2 regions of the Nicoliella sp. ESL1106 genome follow, and region 1 is predicted to be linked to the other one. Evidence: a T-box and tRNA genes for the amino acid it is inferred to sense, from the RefSeq annotation. Region 1 holds a T-box; the other holds one or more tRNA genes.
What was found. The T-box of region 1 lies ahead of tyrS (tyrosine--tRNA ligase). A T-box ahead of a tRNA ligase gene usually reads a tRNA of that ligase, here a tRNA-Tyr.

Region 1 (14,808 bases):
GGAATCGTTATCTTGAGTATGATGAAGTGTCCACTCCTTGAAGATACAACCAACGATCCATACGACTGACACCATTACGGGGTATCCGAATATAAAATCGCTAATCATTTTACTGAACCACATAAATTGTTTTCCTCCTTGAAAACTGGGAAGGTAATCTTCCCGACGAAAGATTTGCATTGGGATTTAAGCAAATATAAATTCGAGCTTATCGCAACAAGTTTATTATTGCATAATCCTTTTTATCATACCATATTTTAGATTGCTTATCGCTTGGAATCACATAATTTTATGAATGAAAAAACTTCCAATTATGAAAACAATAAATTGGAAGTTTTAAATTAATTATTATTTTTAATATAAGCCTTAATTTCATCTCCATCATCAACAAAGTAAATTGATTTGGAAGGATCGTCGTTTAAACATCCCATATTGATCGCGGGTTTATCATCAACAGTTCCGATTTCTTTGATGCGGTTCTTTAGCATGCGGGCGATGACGATGTTGTAATTAGTAAAATTACTGGCTTTATCAGCAGCGGCATTGAGAGTGAAACCTGATTCTAAATATGATTTGATTAGTTCGATTTTCATGAGGGTGTGGTAAGAATATTTGCGATTCTGATTTTTAGAACACTTTTTGGATCGAATGTACCCACATTTTTCCCAGTAGCGTAATTTACTCTGGGGGATATCAGTGTAGCTTGCGATTTCACCGATGCCAAACAGAAAGTCTTCGCGTTTGAATAGGTTAAAGATTCTGCTTTTGACTTCTTTAAATGTATCGTCTTCTCTATCCATGATTAATGAGCTCCCCTTTCTAACTTAATTAAAATCAACTTTAATAATATATAATGATTATATAACATATAAGCCTATTGTCAATTTAGTTGACAAAATAAAATGCTAGTGCTAAATTAGATAGTGAAGAAAGTAATATTTGATATCTATTTTATTTATTAATTAGAAAGAAGGAATGTTCTAATGGATAAGCCGTTAGATCAAAAGGGAAACCCATATAGTAGAACTCTACTTGTGTTGTTCCTTTTAATTGGTACTTTTTGTACCGTGTTGAACCAAACGCTATTGGCGACTGCATATCCAAAGCTAATGGATGTGTTTAACATTGATACTTCCACAGTTCAATGGTTGACCAGTGGTTTTTTGATGGTCAATGGGATTTTGATTCCCGTTACCGCTTGGTTATCCAGTCGTTTTAATACCAAGTGGCTTTACATTTCAGCAATGGTGATCTTTGAAGTTGGAACGGTAATGTGTTTCGCTGCGCCAAACTTTGCGACATTATTGTCAGGGCGTTTAATTCAAGCCGTTGGGGTTGGAATTTCAATGCCAATGCTACAAACAATCATGTTATCAATTTTCCCACCTGAAAAGCGGGGGACTGCAATGGGGCTATCCGGAGTTGTAATTGGATTAGCACCTGCAATTGGTCCGACTGTTTCTGGTTGGATTATTGTGAATGCGCAATGGCGTGATCTCTTTGGGATGATCATTCCAATTATGGCATTTGTGATTATCGGTAGTTTATTTGCCATGAAGCCAATCTTACCAACTAGCAAGACGAAGCTCGATTTCCCTTCATTACTATTATCAACGATTGGTTTTGGGAGTGCGCTATACGCATTTTCATCCGTTGGTGATAAGGGATGGGGTAGCGCCGTTGTTATCTCCACGTTAGTTATTGGAGTCATCTTTGTGATTGCATTCATTATGCGTGAATTCAAGACTAGTAATCCATTGGTGAATTTAAACGTATTTAAATCCAAACAATTTACAATTGGCTCAATAATTGGAGCCCTTGCAATGATGTCTTTGATTGGGTTTGAAATGATTCTCCCATTGTATTTACAAATCGTTCGTGGTTACAACGCGTTTCATTCCGGATTAACGCTATTAGCCGGAGCAATGATGATTGGGGTATTGAGTCCATTTACCGGTCGAATTTTTGATAAGTATGGGGCTCGTTACTTAGGAATTAGTGGTTTCTTACTATTAACAATTGGAACGATTCCATTCTTCTTCTTAACTACTGATATGCCAATCATGTACGTGGTAGTGATTTACGCCATCCGTTCTTGTGGGATCGCAATGTCAATGATGACGATTACTACCTATAGTATGAATGCGTTAGATGTTAGTATGATGAATCATGGGACTGCTGCAAATAATACGTTACGGCAAATCGCTAGTTCAATTGCCACTGCGGTAATGACTTCCGTTTTGACCAACGTTACTAATAATGCCAAACCAGCCCATCATTTACTAACTGTTGACCCATTACAATACAAAGATAAAATGCTAAATGCTGTGTTGAGTGGTTATCATTCCGCTTTCTTAGTTGCATTTATCTTTGGTTTGATCGGGTTAGCATTCACGTTCATGCTGAAAAAGGGTAAAAGTATTCCAGAAGCTAAGGTTGAAGGAGGTCGTCAATAATGATTATTATTCTATTAGTGATCGTTGCGATCCTATTCTTCATCTCTTGGAATTTATTAGTAGGCAAGCAACCACTTCATTTGATTTTAAATATTATCTTTACTGCATTGTTGATTGGTGTAATGTTCTTATCAGTTGCCAACTTTAAGTACCACTATGGGATGCATAAGGTGGTTTCTACCGATACTACTACTAAGGTTGCTTCCTTATCACCTAGTCTTAATTTAGTTGTTGACCAACCAGTTGGCCAAAGTAATAGTAAGGATAAGGCGATTGTATACAAGAGCGGTAGTGCTAAGAAGACGGTTAAACCGGATACTGACGTTACTAACGTAGTAGTGAAAAGTAGTAACTTAAAGCACGCTAAGTTAGTGACCAAGACAGTTCGTTGGGAATACAAGAATAGCTTTGAAAGATTTATGTATGGATTAGCCCAAAAGTCATCTGTTTATCATAAGACCAACACACTCTACGTACCAAAGGATTGGTTAGTGCTAAATGCTAAACAGGTCAAGGCATTACCAACCATTATGAAGCAAGAACAAGCTAAACTACAAAAGCAATCTGGTGCTTCTCAAGCTCAACAACAAGCTGCATTACAGCAACAAGTGCAAGCATACGTTCAAAAAGAACTCACTTTAGCTGAAAAGGAAGATCCTTCAATGAATGCTGGTGAAAAAGAAGCAGTCGTTAAACAAGCTACTGCTGCTGGTAAGAAGAAGGTCGAAGCTGAAGCAAAAGCAGCTGCACTTAAAAAGTTATTACCATCAGTCCAAGCTCAATTGGACAAAATTAAGTAATTAGTTTATTGACAAAACAGCAGTTGGTTATTATGATATTGGTAATTAAACAAATGCTGAGAAGTAGTTCTAGTATCAAATGAATTTGAGAATTCAGAAACTTAGCGGGGCTGTGAGCTAAGCAATTCATTTGAGAAATTACACCTATGGAGCGTGCATATTTGCCGGGTCATTTCGTTATTAATGGTTAGAGTGATCATTATAAATGATAACTTGGGTGGTACCGCGGAACTATTTTCGTCCCCTATGGCTTATTAAGCTGTAGGGGATTTTTTGTTATCTTAAGGAGGAAATGAAATGGATATTATCGATGATTTAAAGTGGCGTGGCGCCATTAATCAACAAACGGATGCAGAAGGTTTGAACGAACTAGTTAATGAAAAGAAAATCGGACTATACGCTGGAATTGACCCAACTGGTGACAGTATGCATATTGGGCATTTAATTCCATTCATGATCTTAAAGCGTTTTCAATTAGCGGGACACCATCCAGTGATCTTAGTGGGTGGGGCAACCGGCTCAATTGGTGATCCTAGTGGTAAAAAGGCTGAAAGAAAGTTACAAACGATGGACCAAGTTAAACATAATGAAGAAGCCTTAACTAAGCAAATGACCAAGTTATTTGGCCAAGACGGTAGTTTTACGATCGTTAATAACTATGATTGGCTTTCCAAGTTCACGCTACTAGACTTTCTTCGTGATTACGGAAAGGTATTCAACGTGAATACGATGTTGAATAAGGAAGTCGTTGCTAGTCGTTTGGATGCTGGGATTTCATTTACTGAATTCACCTACCAAATTTTACAATCGATGGACTTCTTACACCTCTTTAAGAACAACGACGTACAACTTGAAATTGGTGGGTCTGATCAATGGGGTAACATTACCTCTGGAACTGACCTAATTCACAAGATGGAAGGTGCCGATGCGAAGGTATACGGGCTTACGATTCCATTGATGCTTAAGTCTGATGGAACTAAGTTTGGTAAGACTGCAGGTGGAGCAGTTTGGTTAGATCCTGAAAAGACAACTCCATACGAATTTTACCAATTCTGGATCAATCAAGATGATCGGGATGTTGTGAAGTACTTGAAGTACTTTACGTTCCTTAGTCATGAAGAGATTGAAGAGTTGGCTGAAAAGGTGAAAACAGAACCTAAGAAACGCGAAGCCCAAAGAAGATTGGCTGAAGAAGTTACTAAGTTCGTCCATGGTGAAAAGGCAGTTGAAGAAGCTGAAAATATCACCAAAGCTTTATTTACAAATGGAATCAAGAATTTAACCGTAAGTGAAGTTGAACAAGGTTTTAAGAACATGCCAAGTGTCGACGTTAGTTCTGAACCAAATGATATTATTCAATGGTTAGTTGATGATACTAAAATTGAACCATCAAGAAGACAAGCTAGGGAAGATGTCAAAAATGGTGCGATCAGAATTAATGGTGAAAAGGTTGATGATGTTGAAGCAGTAATTAACCCGAACGATAATTTTGATGGTAAATTCGTAGTTGTTAGAAAAGGTAAAAAGCGTTACTACTTAGCACGAGTTACTAAGTAGAAGTTTGATTGATGGGCCATGGTTAATAATTTAGCCATGGCCCATTTTTTATTTAGCAAAGTCATTTCAAATTAATTTTATTTTTTATGTTGACATTAAAGTTTGAACGCGGTATATTATTACTTGCGTTATTCATTTCGACTAACAACTTTCAAAAATTGTTCAAAATTAATTTTAAAAAATCGTTGACATCCAGTTAGCAATTTGATATTATTAAATAGTTGTCGTTAAGAGCGACGCACAAAAGTAGATCTTTGAAAACTGAACAAAATTATGACAAAAAATGTGTAAGGAACTTCATTTTAAATGAAGTACAAAAAACTTATGCGAAGTCAATTCGCTTTAAAAGTAACAAATATTAAGAAGAGCTAACGTTAAGCTTTTCATCATAAGATGAGAGTTTGATCCTGGCTCAGGACGAACGTTGGCGGCGTGCCTAATACATGCAAGTCGAACGAACTTCCGTTAATGATAGTTGATGCTTGCATTAACTTGACTTAACATCGAAGTGAGTGGCGAACTGGTGAGTAACACGTAGGTAACTTGCCCTAAAGCGGGGGATAACATTTGGAAACAAGTGCTAATACCGCATAACAACAAAAACCGCATGGTTTTTGTTTGAAAGATGCGTTTGCATCACTTTAGGATGGACCTGCGGCGTATTAGCTTGTTGGTGGGGTAATGGCCTACCAAGGCAATGATACGTAGCCGACCTGAGAGGGTAATCGGCCACAATGGGACTGAGACACGGCCCATACTCCTACGGGAGGCAGCAGTAGGGAATCTTCCACAATGGACGCAAGTCTGATGGAGCAACGCCGCGTGAGTGAAGAAGGGTTTCGGCTCGTAAAACTCTGTTGTTAAAGAAGAACAAGTTTGATAGGAAATGATCAAGCTTTGACGGTATTTAACCAGAAAGTCACGGCTAACTACGTGCCAGCAGCCGCGGTAATACGTAGGTGGCAAACGTTGTCCGGATTTATTGGGCGTAAAGCGAGCGCAGGCGGTTTTTTAAGTCTGATGTGAAAGCCTTCGGCTTAACCGGAGAAGTGCATCGGAAACTGAGAAACTTGAGTGCAGAAGAGGACAGTGGAACTCCATGTGTAGCGGTGAAATGCGTAGATATATGGAAGAACACCAGTGGCGAAGGCGGCTGTCTGGTCTGTAACTGACGCTGAGGCTCGAAAGCATGGGTAGCAAACAGGATTAGATACCCTGGTAGTCCATGCCGTAAACGATGAATGCTAGGTGTTAGAGGGTTTCCGCCCTTTAGTGCCGCAGCTAACGCATTAAGCATTCCGCCTGGGGAGTACGACCGCAAGGTTGAAACTCAAAGGAATTGACGGGGACCCGCACAAGTGGTGGAGCATGTGGTTTAATTCGATGCTACGCGAAGAACCTTACCAGGCCTTGACATCTCCTGCAAAGCTAAGAGATTAGCCGTTCCCTTCGGGGACAGGATGACAGGTGGTGCATGGTTGTCGTCAGCTCGTGTCGTGAGATGTTGGGTTAAGTCCCGCAACGAGCGCAACCCCTATTATTAGTTGCCAGCATTCAGTTGGGCACTCTAGTGAGACTGCCGGTGACAAACCGGAGGAAGGTGGGGACGACGTCAAATCATCATGCCCCTTATGGCCTGGGCTACACACGTGCTACAATGGACGGTACAACGAGTCGCAAAACCGCGAGGTCAAGCTAATCTCTTAAAGCCGTTCTCAGTTCGGATTGCAGGCTGCAACTCGCCTGCATGAAGTTGGAATCACTAGTAATCGTGGATCAGCATGCCACGGTGAATACGTTCCCGGGTCTTGTACACACCGCCCGTCACACCATGAGAGTTAGTAATACCCAAAGTCGGTGCAGTAACCTCTTTTGAGGAGCTAGCCGCCTAAGGTAGGACTGATGATTAGGGTGAAGTCGTAACAAGGTAGCCGTAGGAGAACCTGCGGCTGGATCACCTCCTTTCTAAGGAATAATTCGGAACCTTGCACAGTCATAGTTTTGTTTAGTTTTGAGAGGTCTACTCTCAAACTTGGTTCTTTGAAAACTAGATAATATTTTAATTTTTCCAAATTATTGAATTGTATTAAATACAATTTCAACCGAGAACACCGCGTTATTTTGAGTTTTTTAAATTAGTTTTATTCGTATTTACTCAATTAACCAAATACCACTAAGTGGTAATAGGTTAAGTTATTAAGGGCGCATGGTGGATGCCTTGGTACTAGGAGCCGATGAAGGACGGGACTAACGCCGATATGCTTCGGGGAGCTGTACGTAAGCTTTGATCCGGAGATTTCCGAATGGGGAAACCCAATAAATTTAATCGTTTATTATTCAATGACGAATTCATACTCATTGAAAGGCAGACGTGGGGAACTGAAACATCTAAGTACCCACAGGAAGAGAAAGAAAATTCGATTCCCTCAGTAGCGGCGAGCGAACGGGGAACAGCCCAAACCATCGAGTTTACTCGATGGGGTTGTAGGACTGAACATTTGAGTTACCAAAGAATTAGATAGTCGAAAGATCTGGGAAGTTCTGCGACACAAGGTGATAGCCCTGTAGACGAAATCTAATTCCCTCAGTTCAGGATCCTGAGTACGGCAATACACGTGAAACATTGCCGGAATCCGGGAGGACCATCTCCCAAGGCTAAATACTCCCTAGTGACCGATAGTGAACCAGTACCGTGAGGGAAAGGTGAAAAGCACCCCGGAAGGGGAGTGAAATAGTTCCTGAAACCATGTGCCTACAAGCAGTTAGAGCCCGTTAATGGGTGATAGCGTGCCTCTTGCAGAATGAACCGGCGAGTTATGATAACATGCAAGGTTAAGATGAAAAGTCGGAGCCGTAGCGAAAGCGAGTCTGAATAGGGCGCCATAGTATGTTGTGATAGACCCGAAACCAGGTGATCTACCCATGTCCAGGCTGAAAGTGTGGTAAAACACACCGGAGGGCCGAACCCGTGTACGTTGAAAAGTGCTGGGATGAGGTGTGGGTAGCGGTGAAATTCCAAACGAACTTGGAGATAGCTGGTTCTCTCCGAAATAGCTTTAGGGTTAGCCTTGGAGTCGAGAATCATGGAGGTAGAGCACTGTTTGGGTGAGGGGCCCGTCTTGGGTTACTAAATTCAGATAAACTCCGAATGCCATTGATTTATATCCAGGAGTCAGACGATGAGTGATAAGATCCACCGTCGAAAGGGGAACAGCCCAGACCACCAATTAAGGTCCCTAAATATATGCTGAGTGGAAAAGGATGTGGAGTTGCATAGACAACTAGGATGTTGGCTCAGAAGCAGCCACCATTTAAAGAGTGCGTAATAGCTCACTAGTCGAGTGATTCTGCGCCGAAAATTTACCGGGGCTAAGCATATTACCGAGATTGTGGACGCAACTATGTTGCGTGATAGGAGAGCGTTCTAAGGGCAATGAAGCCAGACCGTAAGGACTGGTGGAGCGCTTAGAAGTGAGAATGCCGGTATGAGTAGCGAAAGATCAGTGAGAATCTGATCCACCGAATGACTAAGGTTTCCTGGGGAAGGCTCGTCCTCCCAGGGTTAGTCGGGACCTAAGCCGAGGCCGAGAGGCGTAGGCGATGGATAACAGGTTGAGATTCCTGTACTAGTTAACTATGTTTGACCGATGGAAGGACGTAGGAGGCTAAACGTAGCATCCTGTTGGATATGGATGTTCAAGCACTAAGTCAGGTGTTGAGTCAAATGCTTAATACCGTGTTGACAAGGTGTGATGAGGACCGAAATTTAGTAGGGAAGTCGTTGATGTCACACTACCGAGAAAAGTTTCTAGTTAGTAGTTAACTACCCGTACCGCAAACCGACACAGGTAGTCGAGGAGAGAATCCTAAGGTGAGCGAGTGAACTCTCGTTAAGGAACTCGGCAAAATGACCCCGTAACTTCGGGAGAAGGGGTGCTGCACTACGTGCAGCCGCAGTGAAAAAGCTCAGGCGACTGTTTATCAAAAACACAGGTTTCTGCAAAATCGTAAGATGAAGTATAGGGGCTGACGCCTGCCCGGTGCTGGAAGGTTAAGTGGATGAGTTAGCTTCGGCGAAGCCCAGAAACGAAGCCCCAGTAAACGGCGGCCGTAACTATAACGGTCCTAAGGTAGCGAAATTCCTTGTCGGGTAAGTTCCGACCCGCACGAAAGGCGTAACGATCTGAGCACTGTCTCAACGAGAGACTCGGTGAAATTGAGATACCTGTGAAGAAGCAGGTTACCCGCGACAGGACGGAAAGACCCCATGGAGCTTTACTGTAACTTGATATTGGGTGTTTGTATAGCTTGTACAGGATAGGTAGGAGCCATAGAAGTCGGGACGCTAGTCTCGATGGAGGCATTGGTGGGATACTACCCTCGCTGTATGAACACTCTAACCCGCACCACTGATCGTGGTGGGAGACAGTGTCTGGTTGGCAGTTTGACTGGGGCGGTCGCCTCCTAAACAGTAACGGAGGCGCCCAAAGGTTCCCTCAGAATGGTTGGAAATCATTCGACGAGTGTAAAGGCAGAAGGGAGCTTGACTGCGAGACATACAGGTCGAGCAGGGACGAAAGTCGGGCTTAGTGATCCGGTGGTACCGTATGGAAGGGCCATCGCTCAACGGATAAAAGCTACCCTGGGGATAACAGGCTTATCTCCCCCAAGAGTTCACATCGACGGGGAGGTTTGGCACCTCGATGTCGGCTCATCGCATCCTGGGGCTGTAGTTGGTCCCAAGGGTTGGGCTGTTCGCCCATTAAAGCGGTACGCGAGCTGGGTTCAGAACGTCGTGAGACAGTTCGGTCCCTATCCGTCGCGGGCGTAGGAAATTTGAGAGGAGCTGCTCTTAGTACGAGAGGACCGGAGTGGACATACCGCTGGTGTACCAGTTGTGCCGCCAGGCGCATCGCTGGGTAGCTATGTATGGATGAGATAAACGCTGAAAGCATCTAAGTGTGAAACCCACCTCGAGATGAGATTTCCCATTCCTTTATGGAAGTAAGACCCCTGAAAGATGATCAGGTAGATAGGCTGGAAGTGGAAGTGCAGTGATGCATGGAGCGGACCAGTACTAATTGGTCGAGGACTTAACCAAGTAAGGTTGTTCTCATGGAAGAATAAAATATTATCTAGTTTTGAGAGAACGAAGTTCTCACAGATAAATAGTGTGGTGATGATGGCCAGAAGGATACACCTGTTCCCATGTCGAACACAGAAGTTAAGCTTTTGAGCGCCAAAAGTAGTTGGGGGATCGCCCCCTGCAAGGATAGGACGTTGCCACGCAAACAAAAAAGATCTCCGTTTTTTACGAAGGTCTTTTTTATTTTAATATTTAAATGCCGTTTTAGCTCAGGAGGTAGAGCGTTTCCATGGTAAGGAAGAGGTCCCGGGTTCAAATCCCGGAAACGGCTTTAATTAAAAACTGCCGTCCTTACTAATTCTTAGTGGGGACGGCAGTTTTTTAATATTAGCTATGTGAGCTTAATTGATGGTCAATTTTAAATACTTCTTTCGGGACTTTGGATTTTGTAATTAGCGAGCTAACTGCACCAACACTGATTAAGATTAAGTTATGCATTGCTCTTGTTGAAATCGTGTAAAGCGTTCCAATTAAATCAGTGCTATTAAAGTTATCATTAGAAATATTCCAACCGATTACTGAATCAAATTCTAATCCCTTTGCCAAATAGACGGGCAAAATAATTACTCCCTTCGGTAAGGTGCGATCAGCATCATCTAGAATATTAGTTTTAAAACTATGGTATAGATTGTGGTTGATAAACTTAGCATCATTCATATTTTTAGTGATAATAGCAACAGTTCCATTATCAGCTAATTGTTTTTTAACGGATGATTTTAAACTTGCTAATGCTTCTTGATCATTGTATCTAACAATGATTTCAGGAAGTGGTCCTTGACGATTAAATGCTTCAATTTCATTTCCATCTGGTAATAATGACTTAGCAAATGTTGTGATTTGATAAGTCGATCGATAGGATTTACGTAACGTTATGAGCCTAGAATGATTAGTGCCAAACGCATCGTTAAGTTTATTTAGCAGTTCTTTAGGGGATTCAACTTCTTTAAATAAAGCTTGTTCACTGTCACCAATTAGGTTAAATTTGGCATTTGAAAATATAAATCGCAAGTAAATTAATTGAGCAATTGAGTAGTCCTGCATTTCATCGATAAACAAATATTTAATTGCACGATTTCTACCTTCACCTGTAATTAAATCACGTAGATATAGGAGCGGTGCAGCATTTTCCAAACCTAATTTATGATTTTCTAAGTCTTCTGAAAACTTCTTAATAGAGGCTTGCCATTCTTTATTATCGATATTTGCAGGAAGCGCTAAGTTATTTAGAAAATCGACATATTGAATATATGGATCAAAAAAATTATTATTAAAAATTGCATCATAAATAATTCGGTATTCACGTTTAACGATTTTCTGTGCTAGAAAATCCCGTTCGTCATCTTGGCTTTGGAATTCACGAAGCTGCTTTCCCTTCATCATGGTTCGAATCTGTTCTTCACTTAAAACTTCTAGTTCATCATTTACCCATGGATCGTGGATTGAAGTTTTAATTCTTCTTTTTAAAGTTCTGATAAGTTGGTTTTTAGTTTTTAAGATTCTTTGTGATGTGTGCATACTCTTTGGGTATTGTTCATAAATTGCGCGAATATCTTCAGCAGTAAAGAATGGATTGCCCCTAAATAAAATTGAACTAAATTGAATTTGATCGGCTGAAATATCAGAAACATAATCTGATAACGCATTCATGAATTTATCACTATCTTTATACTGATGAATCTGTTGTTGGGAATTACTTAATGATTGTTGATTTTCGTAACGATCAAAAATTGATTGAACTTTTAATCCCTCAAATCGATGGTTAAAAAATTCAGCAAGCGTAACTTGTCGCATGTTGCGTTCCCCTAAACTAGGTAGCACATCTGAAATGTAGTGACTAAACAGTTTATTGGGTGAAAGTAACACGATTTGATCTGCCACTAGCGAACTTCTGCTGTGGTAAAGTAGGAATGCAATTCTTTGGAGGATTGCTGATGTTTTTCCTGATCCAGCGACCCCTTGGACAACTAATAGGTCACTAGTCGTATCCCTAATAATATCGTTTTGTTCACTTTGAATCGTAGCAACGATATTTTGCATCGTCTCATCATTTTGTTCACCTAATGCATGTTGAAGCATTTCATCGCCAACGGTTTCATTAGTATCAAACAGATTATCAATTTTGCCATTTTTAATTTGAAATTGACGCTTTTTTATTAATTCGGTTGAGAAACGCCCCGCAGGAGTAGTGTAGCTAACCTTGCCCAGGGTTCCATTATAATAGATGCTAGAAATAGGAGCCCGCCAATCATAGATTAAAAAATTTTGATTATCATCAACAAATGATGCTGTCCCAATGTAAAGTTTTTCTGGTTTTGTATCACCATCATCAAGAATATCAATGCGCCCAAAATAGGGAGAATTTTCTAAATCCTTTAACGTGTTTAAGTGTCGTTTGATGATTGCTTCATTTTCAATATCTCGGTTAACTAATCCTCTTTGTTGTTGTAGTTCAGCACTCGTTTCAATTCGATCGTCAACTTCAAAGTAGTTAACAGACGTATTGGCACTATAATTTTGCTGAACATTTTCAGTTTCTTGGTGAGCTCTATTTAAATCAACTTTAGTCTTTTGAATTCGTTTCGTAATTTTTTTAACAATTGATTCAACACGGGCTTCCTCTTTTTCATATTCACCGGGTTCCAAGATCATTCCTCCATTTCTTCAAATTCTTTTCAACGTGCAATAATTTTAGGTTTAAAATGCTTAAATGTCAATTAAACTCACTTTGACATTAAATTAGTAATCAATTAAAATATTAGATGATTATAAATGTTAAAAAAGTAGTTGCCCCACCTTCAGAGAGATCATAGATGCTGAGAATGATTAGGGGAAATGAAATGGTTGAATGGGTTCCTCCTTATCGGAAAGAGTGGCGGGTTTTAACTCTCGCAACATAGGTGGTACCACGTTAAAGGCGTCCTATTGGATATTCATCCAGTAGCACGCCTTTTTTTAGAAAGGATGATTTATGATGACAGAAAAAAAGGTAATTTTAACTGGTGATCGCCCAACCGGCAAGTTACACATTGGACACTATGTTGGTTCTCTTAGAAATCGGGTTGCTTTACAAAACTCAGGTGAATATGACACCTATCTATTAATTGCAGATATGCAAGCGTTAACCGATAACGCTCGTGATCCAGAAAAAATTCAACACAGTTTACTTCAAGTGGCACTGGACTACTTAGCAGTTGGCATTGACCCTAAGAAATCCACCATTTGTGTTCAGTCACAATTACCAGCGTTAGATGAATTGACGATGCACTACTTAAATCTAGTTACAGTTTCACGGTTAAACCGTAACCCAACTGTTAAAACCGAAATTAAACAAAAAAACTTCGGCCAAAGTGTGCCAGCTGGTTTCTTCATCTATCCAGTAAGCCAAGCTGCTGATATCACTGCCTTTAAGGCCAATACAGTTCCAGTTGGGGCTGATCAAGAACCAATGCTTGAACAAACTCGTGAAATCGTGCGTTCATTTAATTCAATTTATAAACAGGATATTTTAGTTGAACCAGAAGGCTACTTCCCACCAAAAGAAATGGGACGGATTCCTGGACTGGATGGTAATGCTAAGATGAGTAAATCACTTGGTAACGCCATTTACCTGGCAGATGACCCAGACACGATTCAAAAGAAGGTCATGTCCATGTACACTGACCCGAACCATATTCACGTGGAAGACCCTGGAAAAGTTGAAGGCAATACCGTCTTCACCTACTTAGATATTTTTGCAAAGGATCAAGACCATGTTAGTGAATTAAAGGAACAATATAGACATGGTGGACTTGGTGATGTAAAGATTAAGCGTTACTTGAACGAGGTCCTTCAAGCAGAACTAGAACCAATTCGGACACGTAGAGAAGAATTCGCAAAGGATCCCGCTGCGGTTTATGATATTTTAAAGGCAGGGAGTGAACGGGCCCAAGCGGTTACTAATCAAACCCTTCAAGAAGTTCGGGATGCAATTGGGATTAATTACTTTAAATAATCACTGAACTAAAACATTATTTAAAGAAGGGTGTTTAAATTGGAAAATTTTGTAATTCTAGATATTGGTTCCAATTCAGTGAGAATGGCCATTAATCAAATTGAAAATGATGGATCATATCATGAAATTAAAAGATTAAAAAATGATAGTCGACTATCCGAAGGGATGGGTCGAGAAAAAATGTTGAGACCAGCAGCGATTAAGCGGACAATTAATGCGTTACAAAATTTCCAAAATGTTTATAAGGGATACCCAAATGCGCATGTGAAAGTCATTGCTACTGCTGCGGTCCGCCAAGCTAATAATCAAGATACATTTTTAAAACAGGTTCGTGATACCCTTGGTTTGCGGGTTAAAATTTTATCTGGAAATCAGGAAGCTTATTATGACTATTTAGGGGTTGTAAACAACATCAAGGAGTCTAATTATATTTTAGTTGATATTGGTGGGGCCAGTATGGAGTTAGTACTAGTTCAAAACCATAAAAAAAAGAATTTAATTAGCCTTCCAATGGGAGCGGTAAGTATTTCAGAACATTACCATTTAAATAGTTATATTAAATCATCTGATTTGTTCAAAGCAGAGTGTTATATCCAACAAGAACTACATCGGGTTTTCTGGCTGAAATGGGCTTATCACTATCCATTAGTCTTACTTGGTGGCGCAACTAGGGCGTTGGCAAGAATCAATCAGCACCACCAGCACCTAAATCGTTCGCACCGCTTAAATCGCTATCAATTAAGGCAATCACAGGTTTTAAAAACATTCGAGCTATTGATCGCAAAGGATAATGCACAACGCAAACAGATTTCAGGGTTAGAGTCTGATCGTGCCGATATTATCGTTGGTGGATTATTA
Region 2 (14,808 bases), 350 kb from region 1:
CCACAATAACCGTCCCCACTAAAAAGACATCATGCAGGGAGTTATACAAAATATTTTTTAAATTAGGGAGTAACTTAGCCGGAAGTGTTGCTGCTGTGACTGGATCCATTAACTTGTTAATCATTTTAATTGAAGTTCCAGAAACTTGCAGGGTCCCGACCCTTAATGAAGTATTCATAAAGATTCCAAAAATTGCAATAAATAAGGTTTGTCCAACCGTTCGACACAAAACATTAAATGAAGTGGCAGCCCCAACATTATTGTCAGCAACTTTATTTTGTACTACGACAATCGGATTCGTAGTGGCAATCCCAAATCCTAACCCACAAATTGATGTTAATAAGATAAATAAATTAAATGCCATTGTTTGTGGAGCAAGCACTAATCCAAAAGCACCTATTAATACTAAAACGATTCCAATGGTCGTAACATCTCTGGAATGTAATCGCGTAATTAACCAACCTGATACAAATGAACCTAATATCCAAAGAATCGAGCTAGGTGTAATTGCTAATCCAGCAAGGGACGCCCTTAATCCCATTAATCCTTGAATCCAGTTGGGAACATAAACTTCAATACACATTACAAAGCCACTAATAAAAAACGTTACAATATTTTGAGCAACAAAGGAACGATGTTTAAACATGCCCATCGGAATAATTGGTTCGACACATGAATGTTCTCTTCGAATAAATAAAATAAAGCTAACGAACAAAATAACAAATAAAAACGCTAGTCGACCTAAATTAATATTGCGATCACCAATGAGTTGAATCATTGCCATCAAGGATAATAGAATTACTGCTAAATAAATCGTCCCTAAGTAATCAATATTCATTGTCTTTCGATCATGATCTTCATTCAAATAGAATGCAATTACCCCTAATATAATTAAACCAATTGGAATATTTAATAGAAAAATCCAACGCCAATTAAATGTATCAACGATAAATCCTCCCAATAATGGTGCAATTACAGCTGAAATCCCCCACCCTGCTCCGTTTAAGCCAATTACTTTAGAACGTTTGGAAAATGGATAGATATCAGCAATTATTGCATATGAAATGGGTAAAATCACGCCCGCACCAATTCCTTGAATTGCACGCCAAATAATCAACGTTTGCATACTAGTAGCTAATCCAGATAATAATGAACCAGCAATAAAGACACTCAATCCAGTAATTAAAACTCTTTTTCTGCCAAGTTGATCAGATAATTTCCCATAAATGGGGGTTGCAACTGAACTGGTTAATAAATAAATAGAAAAGACCCAATTCATTAGTGAAACTCCATGTAGTTCTCCAACGATCGTTGGCATTGCTGTTGACACAATTGTTCCTTCGATCGAGCTTAAAAAAGTTCCAACAAATAACGCAATTGTAATAATTAAGGTATTCTTTTCACTATTTTGTTCGTTATTCATATTTCCACCTATCTTAAATAATAAAAAGCCCACCCGTTAATATAGGTGGGCTTTTTATTTAATTATTTATTAAATAATGATTTTAATTCATCAACTTTATCTGTGTGTTCCCATGGTAGATCAACATCAGTTCTACCAAAGTGTCCATAAGCAGCAGTTGGTTCATAAATTGGTCTTTGAAGATCAAGCATTTTAATAATTCCAGCAGGTCTCAAATCAAATACCTTTCGAACAGCTGTCGTTAAAGCTTCCTCTGAAAATTCACTCGTGTCATAAGTATCAATTGAAATCGAAACAGGTTCTGCAACCCCAATGGCATAAGCAAGTTGAATTTCAACTTTATGAGCAAGCCCTGCTGCAACGATATTTTTAGCAATGTATCTTGCAGCATAACTAGCAGAACGGTCTACCTTAGTAGCATCCTTACCTGAAAAAGCTCCTCCACCATGATGAGCAGCCCCACCATAGGTATCAACAATAATCTTTCGACCAGTTAAACCAGCATCACCCTGTGGACCACCAATTACGAAACGACCAGTTGGATTAATGAAATACTTGGTTTTATCATCGAGTAAATCATTAGGGATAACTACTTTAATGACTTTATTTATAATATCTTCCCTAATTTGATCTAAATTAGCCTCTGGACTGTGTTGAGTACTAATAACAACTGTATCAACTCTAAATGGTTTATCGTTGTCATCATATTCGACCGTAACTTCAGCCTTAGCATCAGGTCTTAAATAAGAAATGGTACCATTTTTTCTAACTTCTGCAGTTTTGCGCATCAATTTATGGCTAAGTGAAATTGGAAGTGGCATTAATTCAGGAGTTTCGTCAATCGCATACCCAAACATAATTCCTTGATCACCAGCACCAATTTTATTTAAAATATCGTCGTCTGATCCTTCACGGCTTTCAAGAGCATCATCAACCCCTTGTGCAATATCTGGTGATTGTTCATCAATTGCAACCATTACAGCACAAGTATCAGCATCAAAGCCTAAAGAACTGTTAGTATAACCAATTCTTCTAATTGTATCTCTAACTACTTTCTGAATATTTACATATGCAGTCGTAGAAATTTCACCAAATACAAGCACTAATCCAGTTGTGACTGAAGTTTCACAAGCAACCCGTGCATTTGGATCCTTTGCAAGTAGTGCATCTAAAATTGCATCACTAATCTGATCAGCAATTTTATCTGGATGGCCTTCAGAAACAGATTCTGAAGTAAATAAATGTCTTTCTCTCATAATATATTAATTCCCCCTAATTATTTTGGTTACAAGGCAGCTTCACTGAATGTGAATCCTATCGGGAATAGACTCATAACTATATAAGAGTATCATAAAAGTAATCGAATTAAAAGAATGGTATGATTCAATTGTTCAAAAATTAATCAAAAGCACAAAAAAAGATTCTCATAGTAAATATGAGAATCTTTTTTAAGATACCGGAGGTGGGGTTCGAACCCACACGACCTAAACGGTCACTGGATTTTGAGTCCAGCGCGTCTGCCAATTCCGCCACTCCGGCAAAAAATATAAAACAAAGGCGGTAACCGGATTTGAACCGGTGATAAAGGTTTTGCAGACCTCTGCCTTACCACTTGGCTATACCGCCATTTCAAACTATTAAAGAAAGTTATCACCATGGGATAAAGCCTAATAATCAAACTATTTAGTTTGAATTAAGGGCGGTATGTGGGAATCGAACCCACGCGTGTCGGATCCACAAACCGATGTGTTAACCACTTCACCAATACCGCCATAGCATTAAACAGGGATAGTAGGAATCGAACCCACATCAACGGTTTTGGAGACCGGTATTCTGCCCTTGAACTATATCCCTAAATTATGGAGGGGAGTGGATTCGAACCACCGAACCCGAAGGAGCGGATTTACAGTCCGCCGCGTTTAGCCAGACTTCGCTACCCCTCCGTAAATGGCGCGGGACAGAATCGAACTGCCGACACACGGAGCTTCAATCCGTTGCTCTACCAACTGAGCTACCGAGCCAAAAAAATTGCTAGGGTAAATATTTAATTTTTGAATTAATCAAAAAACGGTCCGTACGAGACTCGAACTCGTGATCTCCGCCGTGACAGGGCGGCGTCATAACCAACTGGACCAACGGACCATTTTTTTGCAATTTTATATCATTAGTAAAATTAATTACTAATGACCCGTACGGGATTCGAACCCATGTTACTGCCGTGAAAGGGCAGTGTCTTAACCACTTGACCAACGGGTCATACAACATAGTATGGAGAGTGAGGGATTCGAACCCTCGAAACAGGCTTTAACCCGTTTACATCATTTCCAATGATGCTCCTTCGGCCTCTCGGACAACTCTCCAAGAACTCCGGCAGGCGGGCTCGAACCGTCGACAACCTGATTAACAGTCAGGTGCTCTACCAACTGAGCTATGCCGGAATAATTGCGTGGCAACGTCCTATCCTTGCAGGGGGCGATCCCCCAACTACTTTTGGCGTTCAAAAGCTTAACTTCTGTGTTCGACATGGGAACAGGTGTATCCTTCTGGCCATCATCACCACACTATTTATCTGTGAGAACTTCGTTCTCTCAAAACTAGATAATATTTTATTCTTCCGTGAGAACAACCTTACTTGGTTAAGTCCTCGACCAATTAGTACTGGTCCGCTCCATGCATCACTGCACTTCCACTTCCAGCCTATCTACCTGATCATCTTTCAGGGGTCTTACTTCCATAAAGGAATGGGAAATCTCATCTCGAGGTGGGTTTCACACTTAGATGCTTTCAGCGTTTATCTCATCCATACATAGCTACCCAGCGATGCGCCTGGCGGCACAACTGGTACACCAGCGGTATGTCCACTCCGGTCCTCTCGTACTAAGAGCAGCTCCTCTCAAATTTCCTACGCCCGCGACGGATAGGGACCGAACTGTCTCACGACGTTCTGAACCCAGCTCGCGTACCGCTTTAATGGGCGAACAGCCCAACCCTTGGGACCAACTACAGCCCCAGGATGCGATGAGCCGACATCGAGGTGCCAAACCTCCCCGTCGATGTGAACTCTTGGGGGAGATAAGCCTGTTATCCCCAGGGTAGCTTTTATCCGTTGAGCGATGGCCCTTCCATACGGTACCACCGGATCACTAAGCCCGACTTTCGTCCCTGCTCGACCTGTATGTCTCGCAGTCAAGCTCCCTTCTGCCTTTACACTCGTCGAATGATTTCCAACCATTCTGAGGGAACCTTTGGGCGCCTCCGTTACTGTTTAGGAGGCGACCGCCCCAGTCAAACTGCCAACCAGACACTGTCTCCCACCACGATCAGTGGTGCGGGTTAGAGTGTTCATACAGCGAGGGTAGTATCCCACCAATGCCTCCATCGAGACTAGCGTCCCGACTTCTATGGCTCCTACCTATCCTGTACAAGCTATACAAACACCCAATATCAAGTTACAGTAAAGCTCCATGGGGTCTTTCCGTCCTGTCGCGGGTAACCTGCTTCTTCACAGGTATCTCAATTTCACCGAGTCTCTCGTTGAGACAGTGCTCAGATCGTTACGCCTTTCGTGCGGGTCGGAACTTACCCGACAAGGAATTTCGCTACCTTAGGACCGTTATAGTTACGGCCGCCGTTTACTGGGGCTTCGTTTCTGGGCTTCGCCGAAGCTAACTCATCCACTTAACCTTCCAGCACCGGGCAGGCGTCAGCCCCTATACTTCATCTTACGATTTTGCAGAAACCTGTGTTTTTGATAAACAGTCGCCTGAGCTTTTTCACTGCGGCTGCACATAGTGCAGCACCCCTTCTCCCGAAGTTACGGGGTCATTTTGCCGAGTTCCTTAACGAGAGTTCACTCGCTCACCTTAGGATTCTCTCCTCGACTACCTGTGTCGGTTTGCGGTACGGGTAGTTAACTACTAACTAGAAACTTTTCTCGGTAGTGTGACATCAACGACTTCCCTACTAAATTTCGGTCCTCATCACACCTTGTCAACACGGTATTAAGCATTTGACTCAATACCTGACTTAGTGCTTGAACATCCATATCCAACAGGATGCTACGTTTAGCCTCCTACGTCCTTCCATCGGTCAAACATAGTTAACTAGTACAGGAATCTCAACCTGTTATCCATCGCCTACGCCTCTCGGCCTCGGCTTAGGTCCCGACTAACCCTGGGAGGACGAGCCTTCCCCAGGAAACCTTAGTCATTCGGTGGATCAGATTCTCACTGATCTTTCGCTACTCATACCGGCATTCTCACTTCTAAGCGCTCCACCAGTCCTTACGGTCTGGCTTCATTGCCCTTAGAACGCTCTCCTATCACGCAACATAAGTTGCGTCCACAATCTCGGTAATATGCTTAGCCCCGGTAAATTTTCGGCGCAGGATCACTCGACTAGTGAGCTATTACGCACTCTTTAAATGGTGGCTGCTTCTGAGCCAACATCCTAGTTGTCTATGCAACTCCACATCCTTTTCCACTCAGCATATATTTAGGGACCTTAATTGGTGGTCTGGGCTGTTCCCCTTTCGACGGTGGATCTTATCACTCATCGTCTGACTCCTGGATATAAATCAATGGCATTCGGAGTTTATCTGAATTTAGTAACCCAAGACGGGCCCCTCACCCAAACAGTGCTCTACCTCCATGATTCTCGACTCCAAGGCTAACCCTAAAGCTATTTCGGAGAGAACCAGCTATCTCCAAGTTCGTTTGGAATTTCACCGCTACCCACACCTCATCCCAGCACTTTTCAACGTACACGGGTTCGGCCCTCCGGTGTGTTTTACCACACTTTCAGCCTGGACATGGGTAGATCACCTGGTTTCGGGTCTATCACAACATACTATGGCGCCCTATTCAGACTCGCTTTCGCTACGGCTCCGACTTTTCATCTTAACCTTGCATGTTATCATAACTCGCCGGTTCATTCTGCAAGAGGCACGCTATCACCCATTAACGGGCTCTAACTGCTTGTAGGCACATGGTTTCAGGAACTATTTCACTCCCCTTCCGGGGTGCTTTTCACCTTTCCCTCACGGTACTGGTTCACTATCGGTCACTAGGGAGTATTTAGCCTTGGGAGATGGTCCTCCCGGATTCCGGCAATGTTTCACGTGTATTGCCGTACTCAGGATCCTGAACTGAGGGAATTAGATTTCGTCTACAGGGCTATCACCTTGTGTCGCAGAACTTCCCAGATCTTTCGACTATCTAATTCTTTGGTAACTCAAATGTTCAGTCCTACAACCCCACCGAGTAAACTCGATGGTTTGGGCTGTTCCCCGTTCGCTCGCCGCTACTGAGGGAATCGAATTTTCTTTCTCTTCCTGTGGGTACTTAGATGTTTCAGTTCCCCACGTCTGCCTTTCAATGAGTATGAATTCGTCATTGAATAATAAACGATTAAATTTATTGGGTTTCCCCATTCGGAAATCTCCGGATCAAAGCTTACGTACAGCTCCCCGAAGCATATCGGCGTTAGTCCCGTCCTTCATCGGCTCCTAGTACCAAGGCATCCACCATGCGCCCTTAATAACTTAACCTATTACCACGTAGTGGTATTTGGTTAATTGAGTAAATACGAATAAAACTAATTTAAAAAACTCAAAATAACGCGGTGTTCTCGGTTGAAATTGTATTTAATACAATTCAATAATTTGGAAAAATTAAAATATTATCTAGTTTTCAAAGAACCAAGTTTGAGAGTAGACCTCTCAAAACTAAACAAAACTATGACTGTGTAAGGTTCCGAATTATTCCTTAGAAAGGAGGTGATCCAGCCGCAGGTTCTCCTACGGCTACCTTGTTACGACTTCACCCTAATCATCAGTCCTACCTTAGGCGGCTAGCTCCTCAAAAGAGGTTACTGCACCGACTTTGGGTATTACTAACTCTCATGGTGTGACGGGCGGTGTGTACAAGACCCGGGAACGTATTCACCGTGGCATGCTGATCCACGATTACTAGTGATTCCAACTTCATGCAGGCGAGTTGCAGCCTGCAATCCGAACTGAGAACGGCTTTAAGAGATTAGCTTGACCTCGCGGTTTCGCAACTCGTTGTACCGTCCATTGTAGCACGTGTGTAGCCCAGGCCATAAGGGGCATGATGATTTGACGTCGTCCCCACCTTCCTCCGGTTTGTCACCGGCAGTCTCACTAGAGTGCCCAACTGAATGCTGGCAACTAATAATAGGGGTTGCGCTCGTTGCGGGACTTAACCCAACATCTCACGACACGAGCTGACGACAACCATGCACCACCTGTCATCCTGTCCCCGAAGGGAACGGCTAATCTCTTAGCTTTGCAGGAGATGTCAAGGCCTGGTAAGGTTCTTCGCGTAGCATCGAATTAAACCACATGCTCCACCACTTGTGCGGGTCCCCGTCAATTCCTTTGAGTTTCAACCTTGCGGTCGTACTCCCCAGGCGGAATGCTTAATGCGTTAGCTGCGGCACTAAAGGGCGGAAACCCTCTAACACCTAGCATTCATCGTTTACGGCATGGACTACCAGGGTATCTAATCCTGTTTGCTACCCATGCTTTCGAGCCTCAGCGTCAGTTACAGACCAGACAGCCGCCTTCGCCACTGGTGTTCTTCCATATATCTACGCATTTCACCGCTACACATGGAGTTCCACTGTCCTCTTCTGCACTCAAGTTTTTCAGTTTCCGATGCACTTCTCCGGTTAAGCCGAAGGCTTTCACATCAGACTTAAAAAACCGCCTGCGCTCGCTTTACGCCCAATAAATCCGGACAACGTTTGCCACCTACGTATTACCGCGGCTGCTGGCACGTAGTTAGCCGTGACTTTCTGGTTAAATACCGTCAAAGCTTGATCATTTCCTATCAAACTTGTTCTTCTTTAACAACAGAGTTTTACGAGCCGAAACCCTTCTTCACTCACGCGGCGTTGCTCCATCAGACTTGCGTCCATTGTGGAAGATTCCCTACTGCTGCCTCCCGTAGGAGTATGGGCCGTGTCTCAGTCCCATTGTGGCCGATTACCCTCTCAGGTCGGCTACGTATCATTGCCTTGGTAGGCCATTACCCCACCAACAAGCTAATACGCCGCAGGTCCATCCTAAAGTGATGCAAACGCATCTTTCAAACAAAAACCATGCGGTTTTTGTTGTTATGCGGTATTAGCACTTGTTTCCAAATGTTATCCCCCGCTTTAGGGCAAGTTACCTACGTGTTACTCACCAGTTCGCCACTCACTTCGATGTTAAGTCAAGTTAATGCAAGCATCAACTATCATTAACGGAAGTTCGTTCGACTTGCATGTATTAGGCACGCCGCCAACGTTCGTCCTGAGCCAGGATCAAACTCTCATCTTATGATGAAAAGCTTAACGTTAGCTCTTCTTAATTTTGTTACTTTTTAAAGCGAATTGACTTCGCATAAGTTTTTTGTACTTCATTTAAAATGAAGTTCCTTACACATTTTTTGTCATAATTTTGTTCAGTTTTCAAAGATCTACTTCAGTCAGCTTCTTTTATGATTTGAAACTAACTATTAAATGTTATCACAAAGTGTTGATTAATGTCAACATCTTTTGAATTTATTTTATAAATCAATCGATGTCTTTATGACAACAAAAAATATCTTAACAAGATTAACAGTTTAAGTCAACCCTTTTTATTTAGAAATTTTAATTTGATCAATTAAAACATCTTGCAATGGTTTGTCAGCTGAATCAACCTTAACATTAGCTATCTTGTCAACAACGTTCATTCCACTAACCACTTGGCCAAAAACAGTGTGTCTAAAATCTAACCACGGGGTCCCACCATTCTTCTTATAAGCATCAATAATTGGTTTTGGAAAATTAGCGTCTTCAAGTTGATTTAATATTTCAGCATTGATTTTCTTACTTTGAACAATAAAGAATTGACTTCCATTTGTATTCGGACCAGCATTAGCCATCGATACTGCACCACGAATATTATAGAGTTGATCAGAAAATTCATCTTCAAATGGTTGATGCCAAATACTTTCACCACCATTACCCGTTCCGGTTGGATCGCCAGTTTGAATCATAAAATCATTAATCACCCTATGAAAGCTACAATGATCATAATAATTAGCATTAGCTAATTCAACAAAATTTTTTACAGTATTAGGGGCTTCATCAGGAAATAGTTGAATTTTAATGTTTCCCTTGCTGGTTTCGATAGTAGCATATAACCCATTTGCTTTATTCGTTTCTAATTGTGGGTATTCAGTCATTTTAATCCTCCTACTTGTTCAAAATTAATTAATCAAACACTAAATATTATCCATGGTTTTGCAGATAAAATCAAATGCTATCTTTTATTTTTTTATAAATTAGATTGCAAAAGCGAATCGGCTATTACCTTTTCTGCTAGAATGTAATTACTAAAATTTATGAGGAGCGAGTCTTTTGGGACAATTAATCGATTTCACACTAAACATTGATAAACATATTATCAATATTGTTAACAACTTTGGAAACTGGACTTATTTAATTTTATTTCTAGTCATATTAATTGAAACTGGTGCAGTCATCCTACCGTTTTTACCGGGGGATTCATTATTATTTGCTGCTGCAGCACTATCTGCAAATGCTAGTTATTCTTTAAATATTTGGATTTTTATTGGATTATTTTTAATTGCATCAATCGCTGGAGATTCAATTAATTTCTTAATTGGTTCGAAAGTAGGAACAAAAATGCTAAATAACAAATGGGTGCAAAAAGTAATTAAACCAGAACAGATCGAAAAAACAAACTACTTTTTTAAAAAGCACGGTTCTGCAGCAATCTTTTTAGCTAGATTTATGCCGATCATTCGGACATTAATCCCATTCGTTGCTGCTAGCAGTAAAATGAATTACAAACGATTCGCTATCCACAACATTCCTGCATGTTTCACCTGGGTATTAATATGTTGCGGTGCTGGATACTTCTTCGGTAATATTCCTTTTATCAAAGAACATTTTTCAGCAGTTATTTTAGGAATTATTTTGATTTCATTAATGCCAGCGATCATCGGGCTAATCAAAGAAAAAATTAGTAAATAAAAACCACCGTAACGGTGGTTTTTTTATTTTAGATCGCGTTTACCAAGATAATACAATAAGCAATTTAAAACGGCGATGAAAATAATTAATAGCAAAAATGATTGAACGAAAAAACCAATTGGCAGTGCATTAATAATGGGATCGTAATCGGGATTAAAAATCCAATCTTGGTTTCTAAAAACCAATTTGTGAAAAAGGATAAACCACTTATCAAAATTAACTAATACAACCGTTACCAATGCTAATAACGTAATCATTAACACCTTAATCGGTACCATCATTCTCCATCGCTGCTTTAACAATGATAATTTTATTATTCCCCTCAAAGTAAACAACCCTGAAACAACCATAAAAAGATTGTTGAAAATAATTAAATGTTTAACATCACTAAAATGCTTGATTCCATTAGCAGTTGAGGCAAAATGATGAAATTTTAAGTGTTGATAAAAAGGATTTTGAATATAGTTTATGATTCTTAAATAATCACCCATAATAAAATTCGCTTTGATTCCAGTTGACCGTTCTAAATTCATTAAATGAATATCAATCCAGTAAAGCGGTGTTAAATTAACGACTAAAAAAATTGCTAAACTTAAACAAAAAAGCTCTAATAATAGGCAAAAAAGATAATCTCGCCAATTGCTAATCATTAGTTAATTTCCAATCATCCAAAGAATTAATTTGCCAAGTTGGCTTAATATCCTTTTGAGCAATCTGTTCTCTAGTTGATACTCCTGTATATACTAATAAAGTATCAATTCCGAAGTTGATTCCAGCCGAAATATCAGTCATATAGTTATCACCAACCATCACCACTTCTTCTTTTTTTAAGCCAATAATTTTTAAAGCATTTTCTAAAATGATTGCCTTAGGCTTTCCGATTAAAGTGGGAACAGTTTGAGTTGCATAACGAACTAAGTCTACTAATGATCCAGCACCTGGCAACATTCCGCGTTCATTTGGGATATTAGTATCTGGATTGGTTCCAATGAACTTAGCCCCATGTTGAATCGCAAGGGTCGCTACACAAAATTTTTCATAAGTGACCTCAGTATCTAATCCAACTACTACATAATCAGGATCATCACTAGTAATTTCAAAATTGCGGGCTTCAAGTGCATCTACCAAACCTGTTTCCCCAATTACATATGCCTTACGATGAGTAGCATCTGCATCATCATTCATAAAATCAGCAGTCGCTAGCCCAGCTGTATATACATTTGATTCATCAACATGAATATCGTGGTTTTCTGATAAATTTGCGACCACATCCCTAGGTAACTTGGTCGTATTATTAGTAACAAATAAAAACGGAATTCCTGCTGCCTGAAGCCGCTCAATAAAACGCTTAGCCGCTGGAATCCTTTTTTTACCAGCATAAATGGTCCCGTCTAAATCAATAAAGTATCCCTTATAACGTTTCATAAATTAAATTGATTCTCCTTTACTTTTGCTTCTGTCTAATTTTGAAATGTCGTTTGCCCTTTTCCTTTGATTCAGAAACGATCATTGACTTTCGTTTTTCCAACGGCGGCTTTCTTTTAGTCACTTTCTCCTCAATAAAAGCATGCTTAGCACTTGTCCTCCGACTGCGGCCTCGATTGCTATTGGTTGAGCGACTATTACGATTACCCCTCCGTTTAGTTGGTTTTACTCTCTTTACTTCTTGATTGTGTAAAATAAAATATGGAGCACCAAAATTACAATATTCAACTAAAAAATCGCTTACTGCACTAATCTTATTAGTCGGATTAACATTTCGATCATCAGAATAAAAACCCGTTAAACGTAGTTGACCATATCCAATATCACCCAAAATATAATCATACTTACTAAAAAAGGTATTGTAAGCAAGCCTTAATTCTTCAATATCGAACGCTTCGCCCTTATTCGTAACTAATTGATAATGATAGCCATTAATCAATAAATCCGTATCATTCGTTTGGCTAATTTCTGCCAATGGTTTTCGACTGGTTCGACTTTCTTCAAATAGTTCTTCAATTTTGTTTCGGTCCAAGATACTCCTCCGCTCTAATTTTTATTCAGTGGATATTGAGTTGCTAAATAATCACTGAAGACATCCCGTAATGGTTGATCATAATACATGTGATTCTCACCCGCAATTGATACAGTTGGAAAAAATGGAATAAATAAATAGTGGTCCAACAATGCGATCGAGTAGCGTTCTTCATTTTTTACCACTGTCCCATCAAATTTTACAATATCATTTTCAGCATCATATTCAATCCCTGATAACTCTATTTTACCAAAAATATCACCTCGAAAGCCCATTCCCTTTTGCGGAAAACGACTTAAAAAGCGTTTATTTTTTTCAACTTCCCTCATCAAGCGCCATAAGTTATAGCCACTTAACGTCGTTTTCATTACATGCATAGAATGGGGCAGCAATTTATGAATTTGATTTTTATCAACTACCCCCGCTGGTAAATCGGTCAAAAATAAACCCGCATTGATAATTGCCGCCTTAGTGCCTGCCTTGTGTTTCATTGCAGCGAGCCCAATTTGACTGAATTCTCCACCATGAACCCAGTCCATCTTCATCTGATGGTCAATTGCTGCTACTTTGCGGTTCGCCAAGAGTTGCTCGCCCTTTAGTTCATATCCATCAATTTTGGCTTGATCACTAGCCAGTGTCGGTAAATCAGCTGTTTTTACAACGGAAGCCGATTTACTTATGACTTTATGATCATCGCCAATTTCTAGTTTTACCGTTCCAACATAATGACCCCACTTTTCACAACCAGTAAGGAGGGTATCATTATCCAATTCACCATTTACTAATAAGTGATGCGTATGTGAACCGAAAATAACATCAAATTGAGGATACTTAACTGCATTGGAGCGATCATTTCCAATCCCTAGATGCGATAACATAAACAAGACATCATATTGGCCCTTATATTGTTCAAGCATTTTTTGAATGGCCACTTGCTCATTAATAGGCTGCCACCCCACTAGCGGATAGGTCAATATGTATGGAGCTGTGAACCCCATAATCAATACTCGCGTCCCCTGCTTCGTTACGATTTGCTTGACGGGTTTAGCCCATTTCGGTTGTTCGCCAGTCTTTAAATCCTTTAAATTGCCCAACACAACGTCAAAATTCGCATCATCATAAAGATGATTCATTTGAGAATGTGTATTCGTGAGCCCCTCGTTATTACCAATCGTAACGGCATCATATTTAACTTCGTTCATTAGATGGATGTTGGCTTGACCGTTAGTCGCTTCCGTTAGTGGGTGGGCCCGATCAAAAGCATCTCCAACGTCAAAAACTAACACCTGATAACCATCAGCCTCTAATTTATTACGCTGGTTATTGATGTAACGTCTAATCTTTGGCCAATTTTCAAAATGTGAATGCATATCATTGGTATGCAGAATTGCTATTTTTTCTGTCAACGAAATCATCCCTTCTAATGTCTTTTTGCAAAATCAATTGCCTTTTGCTCAATTATCGTTTCGATTTCTGCTTCAGATAATGGGGCGCCAAATGGGGGGCGCTTTGCCAGGTAATCCAATTCTGGACTATCAATGCCGACGTTAATGTTCTCCTTAATTGGAACTGCGTAATGATGAATATGCCCATGTAAATTAATGATTTGATGAACAATTCCTAACATCATTGGGTAATGAGTCATATAGTATTGCCGATGATTGAACTTAATGATTACGCCTACGTCATGGAATTGAAACTTAGGTTTTCCATTCACAATAAAATTATGTTTATCTAAGTACTTAAAAAAATCACGACTATCATGATTACCCTTGATCAAAATTAAATTACCGTTTAATTGTTTAAGCACTTCAAAAATCTGTCGATAGGCTTCTTTTATGGGCTTAATAAAATATAGGGCAATGTCACCTAGATGATAAACGGTATCGGTTGGCTTGACGCGTTCATTCCAGTTTTGAATAATGGTTTGATTCATTTCAAAAACATCTTTGAACGGCCGTGGTGCAAAGTCATTAAAACCTAAAATATCCTTATGAAAAAAATGCGTATCTGCTGTAAAATAATTCATCTCAATCACCCTCATATTTAACATTATATTACATCGTTTTCGGTTTTTTCAAAAAGAAGCTACAAAAAAACTACTTTCCAAATTGAAAGTAGCTTTGCAAAATTATTTATTTCTTTTGGTACCGATCACGTAAACCATGTAAATTACGATCAACCAAATAATCGAACCAACCAACGCAATTAAAGTATCAAATTTAAATAGTAACACAACTGCGACCATTCCTAAGAATGCAATTACAAAATAGTCGGATAACGGGAACCAAGGGGTCTTAAATTTTAGTTTATCCTC

Region 2: it has a tRNA-Tyr gene. The T-box ahead of tyrS (tyrosine--tRNA ligase) is inferred to sense a tRNA for this amino acid. The anticodon was not compared.

What each region holds. Positions count from the first base shown of each region.
Region 1 covers NZ_CP196340.1:51,845-66,652, reverse strand. The annotation lists gene ACSVI6_RS00295 (glycosyltransferase) at 1-123, opposite strand, end outside; gene ACSVI6_RS00290 (MerR family transcriptional regulator) at 342-800, opposite strand; gene ACSVI6_RS00285 (MDR family MFS transporter) at 984-2,456, shown strand; gene ACSVI6_RS00280 (DUF4811 domain-containing protein) at 2,456-3,256, shown strand; T-box leader at 3,306-3,504, shown strand; gene tyrS (tyrosine--tRNA ligase) at 3,554-4,813, shown strand; rRNA gene ACSVI6_RS00270 (16S ribosomal RNA) at 5,203-6,778, shown strand; rRNA gene ACSVI6_RS00265 (23S ribosomal RNA) at 7,000-9,914, shown strand; rRNA gene rrf (5S ribosomal RNA) at 9,986-10,102, shown strand; tRNA gene ACSVI6_RS00255 (tRNA-Thr) at 10,158-10,230, shown strand; gene helD (RNA polymerase recycling motor HelD) at 10,287-12,608, opposite strand; gene trpS (tryptophan--tRNA ligase) at 12,931-13,950, shown strand; gene ACSVI6_RS00240 (Ppx/GppA phosphatase family protein) at 13,990-14,808, shown strand, end outside.
Region 2 covers NZ_CP196340.1:1,246,976-1,261,783, forward strand. The annotation lists gene ACSVI6_RS05320 (MDR family MFS transporter) at 1-1,423, opposite strand, end outside; gene metK (methionine adenosyltransferase) at 1,486-2,679, opposite strand; SMK box riboswitch at 2,682-2,763, opposite strand; tRNA gene ACSVI6_RS05330 (tRNA-Leu) at 2,878-2,962, opposite strand; tRNA gene ACSVI6_RS05335 (tRNA-Cys) at 2,979-3,049, opposite strand; tRNA gene ACSVI6_RS05340 (tRNA-His) at 3,122-3,194, opposite strand; tRNA gene ACSVI6_RS05345 (tRNA-Trp) at 3,207-3,277, opposite strand; tRNA gene ACSVI6_RS05350 (tRNA-Tyr) at 3,284-3,366, opposite strand; tRNA gene ACSVI6_RS05355 (tRNA-Phe) at 3,372-3,444, opposite strand; tRNA gene ACSVI6_RS05360 (tRNA-Asp) at 3,492-3,565, opposite strand; tRNA gene ACSVI6_RS05365 (tRNA-Glu) at 3,608-3,679, opposite strand; tRNA gene ACSVI6_RS05370 (tRNA-Ser) at 3,693-3,783, opposite strand; tRNA gene ACSVI6_RS05375 (tRNA-Asn) at 3,789-3,861, opposite strand; rRNA gene rrf (5S ribosomal RNA) at 3,868-3,984, opposite strand; rRNA gene ACSVI6_RS05385 (23S ribosomal RNA) at 4,056-6,971, opposite strand; rRNA gene ACSVI6_RS05390 (16S ribosomal RNA) at 7,193-8,768, opposite strand; gene ACSVI6_RS05395 (peptidylprolyl isomerase) at 9,070-9,660, opposite strand; gene ACSVI6_RS05400 (VTT domain-containing protein) at 9,836-10,474, shown strand; gene ACSVI6_RS05405 (TIGR01906 family membrane protein) at 10,498-11,124, opposite strand; gene ACSVI6_RS05410 (TIGR01457 family HAD-type hydrolase) at 11,117-11,899, opposite strand; gene ACSVI6_RS05415 (YutD family protein) at 11,919-12,491, opposite strand; gene ACSVI6_RS05420 (bifunctional metallophosphatase/5'-nucleotidase) at 12,506-13,897, opposite strand; gene ACSVI6_RS05425 (metallophosphatase) at 13,912-14,520, opposite strand; gene ACSVI6_RS05430 (amino acid permease) at 14,623-14,808, opposite strand, start outside.